Magnetococcus sp. PR-3: one gene and its partner. The protein of the gene in region 1 interacts with the protein of each later gene in a pairwise test. Links are inferred from orthologs where the notes say so. Each region holds a gene or a part of one and is shown on either strand. Other genes may lie near its edges.

The links. Proteins that work in one complex are often made in the same cells at the same time.
Region 2: the proteins of accC (region 1) and cysM interact in binary tests that used the Escherichia coli proteins (3 or more experiments, as listed by UniProt). The link is inferred for Magnetococcus sp. PR-3 from one-to-one orthologs.

Annotation. Positions count from the first base shown.
Region 1 is NZ_JBAHUQ010000004.1:51,347-59,315, reverse strand. What follows is about bases 4,503-7,307. They hold accC (acetyl-CoA carboxylase biotin carboxylase subunit), read right to left. Parts: upstream 6,672-7,307; coding sequence 5,334-6,671; downstream 4,503-5,333. Other genes in these bases: aroQ (type II 3-dehydroquinate dehydratase), read right to left, coding at 7,176-7,307; accB (acetyl-CoA carboxylase biotin carboxyl carrier protein), read right to left, coding at 6,676-7,164; V5T57_RS04240 (phosphoribosyltransferase), read right to left, coding at 4,656-5,228. Outside these bases: V5T57_RS04250 (DUF748 domain-containing protein), read left to right, coding at 1-942; V5T57_RS04245 (methyl-accepting chemotaxis protein), read left to right, coding at 1,325-3,949; more of aroQ, read right to left, coding at 7,308-7,646. UniProt on the Escherichia coli protein: This protein is a component of the acetyl coenzyme A carboxylase complex; first, biotin carboxylase catalyzes the carboxylation of the carrier protein and then the transcarboxylase transfers the carboxyl group to form malonyl-CoA.
Region 2 is NZ_JBAHUQ010000032.1:75,430-78,330, reverse strand. It holds cysM (cysteine synthase CysM), read right to left. Parts: upstream 1,946-2,901; coding sequence 1,055-1,945; downstream 1-1,054. Other genes in the region: V5T57_RS16350 (ABC transporter permease), read left to right, coding at 2,670-2,901; V5T57_RS16355 (ABC transporter ATP-binding protein), read left to right, coding at 2,032-2,673; V5T57_RS16365 (ParA family protein), read left to right, coding at 198-971. UniProt on the Escherichia coli protein: Two cysteine synthase enzymes are found. Both catalyze the same reaction. Cysteine synthase B can also use thiosulfate in place of sulfide to give cysteine thiosulfonate as a product.

The DNA of each region.
Region 1 (7,969 bases):
TTCAAGCTTTCTGGCGCCTTATCGCCCAGCCCTCAACTACGGGCCGTGGGACGATGGAAGTTAGAGCAGCTGCCAGAGATCTTTCCAAACCTAAAAACCTGGCAGCCCCAAGGACAAGCGCACATTGAGTTACGCTTACAACAAGGTGAACATGGCCAGAGCCCTTTTGAAGTCAGTGGGCAAATTCGCGCCCCCGAAGGCAAGCTGGATAAATGGCCCTGGGAGAAGCTGACACTCTTTTTCAACAGCGATCTTACCACCCATTTCACCATATCCCGTATGCAGCTCAACATGGCAGATGGGCACCTATCTGGGCTAGCCCACATACGAGATACAGAGACCGCCCCGGCGCTACATGCCTTTATCAGCGGGCAAGGTATCTCGGTTGAAAAATTACAACAGGCGGTCACCGAACAAGCTTCCCTGCTTGAACGCATTGACCCCACCACGGCCCCACCTCAACGTCAATTAAATGTACAGGGTCTACTGTTTGGCGAAGGGGAGATTCACATGCAAATGAATCCATCGGGCACCTTAATGGAATCCAATATTCTAGCCAGTGCCGATCTACGTATTGAACCCGGACAGGTCGTAGGCATTGATGGTCCATTAATGGTGGCGGGTATACTGGATGGCAGCCTGGATAATATGGTTATTGCTTCAGAACATGGCCGAATGTCTTGGGATAGCCTACAAACTCATTTGATTTACCATAATGGTGATCTGGATCTTAAGCGCTTTCTGATCAACGCTGGAGAACTACATATCGTTGGCGAAGGGGCCATTCAATCTTCAGGCAAACATCAATTTGATATCCGCTTAAGTCATCCCGGTTCATGGTTAAACGCCCCCCCCTCCACACCCATTTTCATGCAAGTCACAGGGCGGGCAGACACCCTAAAAGTTGAAATTTCTGAGTTACAACCCACCCCTCAACCATAAAATTCATCGGACACCTTACACATCTAAAGCACGATACGTTCTCCTATATGCATGCGCTCGGTTTATAACAGACAACACATGATCAAGCATATACATCTTTAATCATGCAAAACAGATACCTATTTCTCCTATCTGTACATACACTCCATTAGATATAACCCCCCCTTATGCACTGCAAAACTTTTAATTCCCTCACAGCTCGTCTATGCTCTTTTAGTATAGCTTACGGTTAATTAGCTGCATTTTTTGAGAATATATGGTCAAAGTTGACACATGTACAACTCGACCAAAAATGGCGATTTAGACTCATTCTATTTTTATGATCCCGCTGAAATCGCATGGATGCAGACCCACCATTTAACTTATCAAGATAGGTTTAACCATGTCTTTGCGTCTGAAAATTATTTTTCTTGCGACCCTTTTAATTGTTACCGTCATCTCCACACAAGGTCTCTACTCAAACTGGCATATTGCCGATGTACTCACGTTACATGTAGAGGAGAGACTCCAAGGACAAGCGCTGGCCACAGCGGCCAGGCTAGAAGATCGGCTAAACCGTACCGAAGCCGACCTTGCGGTTATCGCTGCGCACAAGGATCTGGAAAACACCTTCACCTCCTTACTCTTTGAAGATTATGAAGGGGTGACCGAAGGCTTAAGTAACCTGGAGATGTTCTTACAGCGTATTGCCCAAGCCAAACCTGAATACAACCGATTACAGCTGACTCAAAGCAAAGGAACACCCTTACTTCAGTTAGAATATGGTGAACGTAAAGAGCAGTTTACAGAGATGCCTAATGGGGACGCTCTAACATTTTTTCAACAACAGAACAATCGCCCATTCCACCGTTTTATCACTCGCCCGACCGCCAAAGAGCCAGGCCTCTATTTACAGACGGCCATGCCATTGATCGTAGAAGGTAATTTGGATGGCCTACTCTGGGTGGAACAGCCCATACAAAGACAGTTAAACAGCTGGATGAGTGATCTCCAAGCGCAGGGCTTTACCGCACTGTTACAAACCAAGCAGGGTAAACTGCTGGCCAAGACAGCGGTCGATCAACAGACGGTTAAAGCCCTATCCAGCAACCATTTAAAAGGGTGGGAGCGTTTTAACCAACCCATTGCTCAACACCAGTGGCATATGATCATTGCCAAACAGAGCCAAGTGGCTTTTGCGGTTGTTCATGAGCTGATTCAAAGCAACATTCTTATTGCAGCTGTTCTGGTTCTTCTTACGGTGTTGGGTAGCCATATCATGGTGGGGCACCTGACCCGCCGTATTGACCGGATTACCGCCACATTAGAACAGTTACGTCAGGGCGAACTCATTCAACGCATTCACATTCCCCATAAGACCGATGAACTCGATCGTGTCGCCATGGGGGTCAATGCCATGGCAGAAAATCTTGAAAACACTGTCCGCGGTATTCTTCTGCAAACCATGTCGGTCGCAACGGTGGTGAAAGAGTTACGCCATGTCAGTGAGCAACTGACCAAGGATAGCCACAACGCGACCCAATGGTCCAATGAGGTGGTACGACAGAATGCCAGTCTGGATGGTACCGTTTACAGTCAAAAAGAGGCCCTTGACCAAACCGAAGCTCAAGCCGCCCGTATGACTGAGGTTGCACAAGAGCTCTCGCAATCGGTCTTACGTATTGCTGACAATGCCTCAGCGGCCAGTGGCAATGCCACCACAGTCGCGGCAGCAGCCGAAGAGATGGCCACCAATGTAGAGGGGGTAAACAACAACCTTGTCAGTGTTGGAGACTCCATCATGCAAGCCTCAACTGCGGTGGAAAGGGTTCGCAACAGCTTGCAGGCCATTAACGCACTCTGCCAACAGGCAAGCCACGCTTCACGAAAAGCAGATGAGAGTGTACAACTTAACCAACATGAAGTGAGAAGCCTACTAACGGCAGCGGACCAAATTGGTAAAGTTGTTGGCATGATCAACCAAATCGCCAGCCAAACCAATATGCTGGCACTCAATGCATCCATAGAAGCCGCAGGTGCTGGTGAGGCCGGTAAAGGGTTTGCTGTGGTTGCCAATGAGGTTAAAGAGCTGGCTTCAGAAACAGCCAAAGCCACCAGCACCATTGCCAGTCAAGTCGAAGAGATTCAACGAATCAGTGGCCGCGTACGAGAAGCCTTTGATCAAATAAGTGGAGAGGTCGCAGATATCTCTCACTCCAATGAAGCCATTACAGAAGCCGTCATGGCACAGGATCAAGCGACTGAAGCCATTATGGATGCCATGCATCAAGTAACCCATGCAGCCCAAGAAGTGACGCAAAACGCCACAGAACTACAAGATGCCGCCTCAGAGGTTGCTCAAGCTGCATCTGCAGCGGCCGTCAATGCTGAGGTCATCGCGACAGATGCGGCTCAAGGGGCCGCCAGTGCCGAAGCTGCCGCTCAAGCCAGTAGTGCCAGTCAGCAGTTAACCTACCAAGTTAAAGAATCAGCAGAAGATATTTTCTGTGCCTCGATTGAGGTACAAAAACAGGGGCTGCGGGTTGTAGAGACCATTGAGCATATTGCCGGGTCCAACAACCACAACCGGCAACTGACCGATGTCATTGAGGAAATCAGCGATAATCTAAACCATTCGGTTCACCACCTTGATGTGGGTGGCCATGCTTTTGAGATTGGTGAGGTTAAACAAGCACATCTCGCGTGGCTGGGTAAGCTTGAGGCTGTTGTACGTCAACGAGAAGCCCTTTCACCTCAAGAAGTTGCCAGCGGTCATGAGTGTGCATTTGGGCAGTGGTATTATCAGGAAGGCACTCAACAACTGGGCCATTTAAACAGTTTCCAAGCGGTAGAAAAGACCCATTTACACATTCATGAACTGGCCCGTGAGATTGTCCATTTGGTGCATGATGGTGAAGTAGAAGCAGGCCGACAGCAGATGACACAGTTTCAAGATACCCGTAAGGATCTTTTCAAAGCGTTGGATCAGCTCTTTTTGGACCGTGATGCGGTACAGAGCAGCCGTTAATGAATCGGCAAGACAACAACCTTCAAGACTGACCCTATCAACATAGCACAGCGAACCCATGGATAGGCATCCGCACCTTTTCAGTCCAAAGCTGATCCAGCGATCCCCACTTGGTCAAACGAGAAGCGTATCTCTACGATCAAGCGCTGGGCAAACTTTGTCTTTAAAAATGAGGCCATACAGAGAATCACCCGCCTCTTCTAACTTTACGACGCTCTATATGTAGAGTAAGGACAGAGAAAATCCTTTACTTTGATGCCGTACCCCAGACCATGATCAACAGAGCGACGGGTAAGAGTGCTCTACGCCCTTACTTTCTATGCGGACACAACAGCACCGACCTACCAAAGCCTTTGGGGGGCAACAGCAATCGGCCACATGGCACTTGTGTACTGAGCATCTTTAAGGGATAAGGCGGATTGAACGGTTGGCGTATCGTCTCAGGTATGTGTTACTTAAGTGTTCCATACAGCAGATATTTAATCGCTTAGAGGTTCTGCTCTACCACCGAGACCCCCTCCCTAACCGACCTCAACCTAGCCCAGGTATGGTGTGTGACAGGGCACGATCAGCATGTATGGCTCAACCAAAAGATGGGCAGGATGCGACGGAAACAGAACCATGCAAGCCAGAGAACACGCTGTAAAACGGCCCAGGCCAATGGGGGGATACAAAGACAGCTGTACTGTTTGCGCGGGGATGAAGATTAAAGCAATGCCTCGGGTTCATCCGCATTTAGTGATGTCTCATACTGCCACCAGGCATAGAGGTTACGCATCCCCCTAAACTGCTGTTTTTCATCTAACCCATAGCCAACCAAGCGGGTATCTGGAACCTCAAACCCTACATAGCGCACAGGAATTTTCTCCGCGCGCTCAACCGTTTTGTGCAACATCACCACAAACTGAATAGAACTGGGTTTAAGCGGTTCAAGACCTTTCATCAACCGCATAGCGCTATGACCTTGATCTAAAAGCGTATCGACAACCCAGATATCTTTCCCTTCCAGCAGTACTTTATCTTCCTGTGTAAACATTGGGATATGTTCACACGGCCGTGAAGTGGTAAAGGCAACAGGTACCGTATGGTCCAAAGCACGCATCAGATCCGCACCAAATACAAAGCCCCCTTTAAGAACCACCAAAAGAACCGGATCTTTACCCACCATATCTTCACGAATCTGCACACCGAGCTCAGCAACGCGCTGGGCAATGTGTTCTTTATCGATAAAGGGCTCTAGGTGATCCAGGTTGGCTTTGGCCTCAGCACGTTGAGTCACAGGGGTAATCCTTCACTGATGGTGCACCGCAAAGCGGCTACTGTATATAAAAAACGGGTCTCTGATTATGCATCAAAGACCCGTCTAAATCCTCACTAAATGACTTCACTTACCCAGAAAACGCTCTAGGAAGTGAAGATCATATTCACCACTAATAAAAGCGGCATCCTGCATAATACGCTGATGGAGCGGAATGGAGGTCGCAATGCCACCAATAATATACTCATCCAGCGCCCGCCGCATACGGGTAACCGCTTCATCCCGGTTACGACCATGAACAATCAGCTTGCCAATCATAGAGTCATAATGGGGTGGGATCCGGTAGCCTGTATAGCAGTTGGAGTCGACACGTACACCACCACCACCAGGGGCATGATATTCGCTGATCAAACCCGGTGAAGGCAAAAATGTTTCTGGATCTTCCGCATTAATTCGACACTCAATAGAGTGACCACGCAGCACCACATCGTCCTGAGAAAAACTCATGGGAAGGTTGGCCGCAATACGGATCTGCTCTTTCACCAGATCCATACCCGTAACCATCTCGGTTACAGGGTGCTCTACCTGGATCCGCGTGTTCATCTCCAAGAAAAAGAAGCTGCCTTTATCGTACAAAAACTCAAAGGTCCCTGCCCCTTCATAGCCTACAGCATGAGCGGCTTTAGCGGCCAACGTGCCCAGCTGATGACGCTCTTCTGGGGTGACAGCAGGAGAAGGTGCCTCTTCCAAAATTTTCTGGTGACGACGCTGCAAAGAGCAGTCACGCTCACCTAAGTGCACCGAGTTACCATGCCGATCACACAGAACCTGAATCTCCACATGTCGTGGGGCTTCCAGGAATTTTTCAATGTAAATAGCATCGTTACGGAAGAACTGGCGGGCTTCATTACGGGCAACCGTATAGGCACGGATCAAGCCAGCCTCAGCATGAACCACTTTCATGCCACGGCCACCACCACCACCAACCGCTTTAATAATGACCGGAAAACCAATTTCCCGCGCAATACGCAGGGCATCTTCTTCACTGGTAACTGCGCCTTCACTGCCCGTAACCACGGGTACTTTGGCAGCGATCATGGTTTTACGGGCTTGGACCTTGTTCCCCATCAAGCGAATAACTTCAGGATCTGGACCAATAAAGGTCAGACCTGAGGCTTTGACGATCTCAGCAAACTCCGGGTTTTCGGATAAAAATCCATACCCAGGGTGAATGGCTTCCGCATCCGACACTTCCGCTGCGGCCATAATAGAAGAGATGTTCAGGTAGGAATCCATGGAGGACGCAGGCCCCACACAGACCGATTCATCTGCCACTTTAACATGCATAGAGTCTGCATCTGCAGTGGAGTGAATAGCGACGGTCTGGATACCCAACTCCTTACAGGCACGGTGCACCCGTAAGGCGATCTCACCACGGTTGGCTATGAGTACTTTCTTGAACATGGGCTTACACCGGCTCGATGAGGAACAGCTCTTCACCAAACTCCACTGGGCTGGCGTTATCCACCAGAATTTTCACAAGACGCCCGGACTGCTCGGACTCAATTTCATTCATCAGCTTCATCGCTTCGATGATGCAGAGTACTTGACCTTTTTCAATAATATCCCCCTCTTTGATAAAGGCCGCCGCATCCGGCGAAGGGGATTTATAGAATGTACCGACCATAGGAGAGGTCACCGCAACCGCGTTGCCTCGATCCTCAGCCACCTCACCAGCAGCTGGGGCTGCTGCTGCTGCCGGTGCTGCCACAGGCATACCCGCAGCGGGTGCCGCAGCCATAGGAGCTTGAGCCATATAGGCTTGAGGAGCCGCAACAACAGTCTGCTGTACGCCACGGCTAATACGCACGGTGCTGCCCTCTTGGCACACCTCAATCTCCGACACATCAGTGCCGTCGAGCATTTTGATCAATTGACGAATCTCTTTGAGATCCATAATACGCTTCCTTATGGCTTGGATGCTGCCTGATCATTCAGGTGGGCTACACCGGCTTCCATGGCATAACCATAACCACGGATGCCCAAACCCACCACCTGTCCCAAGGCGATATCACTAACGTAAGAGTGGTGTCTGAAGGGTTCCCGCTTGTGGATATTACTGATGTGTATCTCCACCACAGGTTTTTCAGCAGCCAACAAAGCGTCCCGAATGGCCACCGAAGTATGGGTATAAGCCGCAGGATTGATGACGATTAAATCGGCATTTTCCCGAGCTTGCTGAATACGGTCTACCAATGCCCCTTCATGATTGGATTGATAGAATGAGAGTTCAGCCCCCAGCTGTTTGGCCTTAGCCGCACACAATGCTTCAACATCCGCCAGGGTCTCATGACCATAGAGCGAGGCCTCGCGCAGACCCAACATATTTAGGTTGGGACCGTTCAACACCAGAATACGCCATGAGTTGGATGGGGACATACCTTTGCCCTTCAGTTTCCCCGGTGCCATACCGGGGGGATCATTGCGACCTCATCCCCAAAATCAAAATTCAATCCAAAACAGAGGATACCGATTTCTGTCGCACCAACAGTATAGAGAGGTTACACAAAAGGTTCAGGGGAAAATCGCCATTTCTGGCGTTTTTTTGTAAAAAAAATGACAAAAACGAGGGATTTTGACTGATTCGCGCCTATTTCATCGCTTTTTTTACCATCTACCAAAAAGGCTGAGTGATCGAGAGCCAAAAATGAAAAAGGGCAAAATCTGATGATTTTGCCCTTTTAGACGCTTATTCAACGAAA
Region 2 (2,901 bases), on another replicon or contig:
TAGCATCATCATGCCCGAATGGCAGTGGTTCCGCTGTTCGATAGGTGGGATAACTCTGAAAAACACCCACAATAAACCGCATGCATCATAACCACTCTCTAATACGCTTTCAACGGTTCTCTCATTGACTGTGCCCGAAGAGATAGCGAAAATAGCCTCACTCTATGCCATTGGCCATCAGGAAGGTCTGCGTCAAAATGCCCGTTTACGCTGTTTATAACATTAAAGGAGGGGTAGGAAAAACCACCAGTACGGTGAATATATCCTATCTTTCAGCACGCCAAGGTGACTCTACCCTGATCTGGGATCTGGATCCCCAAGCGGGCACCAGCTTTTATCTCTGCGTCAAACCCAAGGTTAAAGGGGGAAGTCGCGGCCTACTGGAGCGTCGCCATGACCTTGATCTGCTGCTACGCATGACCGGGTACCCTAACCTGGACCTGTTGCCGGCGGATCTTTCCTACCGTCATTTTGACACTTTACTCAGTGAACAACGCAAACCCCTAGAGGGTATTAAGCGTATATTAAAACCACTACGAAAAGAGTATGACAATATCTTTTTGGACTGCCCTCCAGGTCTAACACTACTCTCTGAAAGTATTTTTGAGGTTGCTGATGTACTATTGGTCCCCCTGATCCCCACCACCTTATCTCTGCGGGCCTACAACCGCCTTGTGAGGTTTTTGGGAAAACAGAACCAGAAAAAAATGCTGCTGCTGCCTTTTTTCAATATGGTTAACCTGAATAAACCCATTCATAAAGTCGTTAGCCAAACGGTCCCCAGCAAACATCCGCTGTTTTGCCGTAACTTTATTGAAGAGTCCAACCTTATTGAGGCGATGGGCGTTAAACGGGCACCGGTGACCAGCTTTGCTAAAGGAACACCAGATTCCAACCGCTATGAAGAGCTGTGGATTGAAACGCAAAAACGCTATAAAAACCATAAAAAATGGTTAGGAAAAAAAGGCTAAGCTCAAAAAATAGCCTTAAAAAAAGGGGGCGTATCCAAGTGATACACCCCCTTTTTTTTGACTTGCTGATTTGGACGTAAAAGTTACACAAAAAGATCTGTAGATAGGTAACGGTCACCCCGGTCAGGAATAATCACGACAACCGTACCGGGCTTATCCAACCCTTGGCACACCTTAAGCGCGGCTGCGACAGCACCACCAGCAGACAGACCACAGAACAACCCTTCATCCTTAGCCAGACGACGGGTCATTTCACGTGACTCTTCGGTATTAACATCCAAAACGGTATCGACACGAGAAGCATCAAAGATTTTGGGTAGGTAAGCTTCTGGCCAACGACGGATCCCAGCAATTTGTGACCCTTCATCCGGCTGTACGCCGATAATTTGGATCTCACCATTACGCTCTTTTAAAGCTCGAGAGACCCCCATAATGGTCCCTGTGGTTCCCATCGCACTCACAAAATGGGTGATCTGACCGTTGGTATCATCCCAGATCTCTGGCCCTGTTGTGCGGTAGTGTGCTCTCCAGTTATCATCATTGGAAAACTGATCAAACTTAATCCCTTCACCATTGGCCACTTTTTCATTAACCAGATCAATGGCACCCTCCATACCCTGCTCTGCCGTAACCAACAGAAAATCAGCACCATAAGCCGCCATGGTGGCACGGCGCTCGACCGTCATCGTCTCTGGCATAACCAAAGTCAACTTATAACCACGACGGGCTGCCATCATGGCGAGGGCAATACCTGTATTACCACTGGTTGCCTCAAAAACATGGGTATCTGCGTTTAGCTCACCACGTTGCTCAGCACCAATAAACATACCATAAGCAGCACGGTCCTTAACCGAACCGCCAGGATTGTTCCCCTCAACCTTGGCTAGCAGTTTAACGCCTTCTGCACACCCCTCAACCAAACGGTTAAGATCGACAAGTGGGGTGTTTCCAATCAATGATTCCAAGGCTGCCATGGTGTAAGCTCTCCAAATTGGCGTGATTTATTTATTCATGCGCTATTGTACAGCAAAACAGAGATGAAAGAAAAGAAATGTCGCTAATGAACCCCACAAATTTCTTGGGGAAAAAGGGTGAACAAGGCTTGCGTGTTGATGGTTTTACGCTACCTGACGGTCACACACTGAATCTGCATTTACCAGCTGGGGGATGTGGGGCTGTGATGGGGCCATCAGGTAGTGGAAAATCTCTATTACTTAGAGCCATCTGTGACCTTGATCCCCACACGACTCAAATTTCCTGGAAAGGCGTTGCGCAAAGAGATCTACCCGCACCACAATGGCGTAGTCGTGTCGCCTACTTACCCGCAGAAAGTGCATGGTGGCATGATACCGTTGGTGCGCATTTTCAAGACCCAGAAGCTGCCAAACCTTTATTGGAATCCTTACATTTAGAGCCTGCCTGCTTGACGTGGTCTATACACCGGACCTCTAGTGGAGAACGGCAACGTATGGCTATTGCACGGCTATTAGCCCGGCAACCAGAGGTACTTTTGCTGGATGAACCAACAGCCAATCTGGATGCTACCCGAGCGCAGTTGGTTGAAAAAGTTTTAACAGGTTTTCAAGCCAGCCATAACACCACACTTTTATGGATTACCCACGATCAAGCACAAGCGCTACGGGTTGCGGACCAAAGGATTGAGCTGGTACCGGGGGAAGGTTTTCGGGAGTTAGAGCCATGAGTGGCGTGTTGGTTACACCGTTGGAGTTGGGGCTGGCTGCCCTTTTGGTCTTGGCCATGGCAGGGTCTAGTGTGGCCCTGCAACTGAATATTGGCCGACGTATTATTATTGCAGCCATACGTACTGCTATTCAATTGACCTTATTGGGGTTGGTGCTAAAGACACTGTTTGCCCAAACCCACTGGGGTTGGGTTGCGGTTATGGGCATGGTCATGCTGCTTGCGGCAG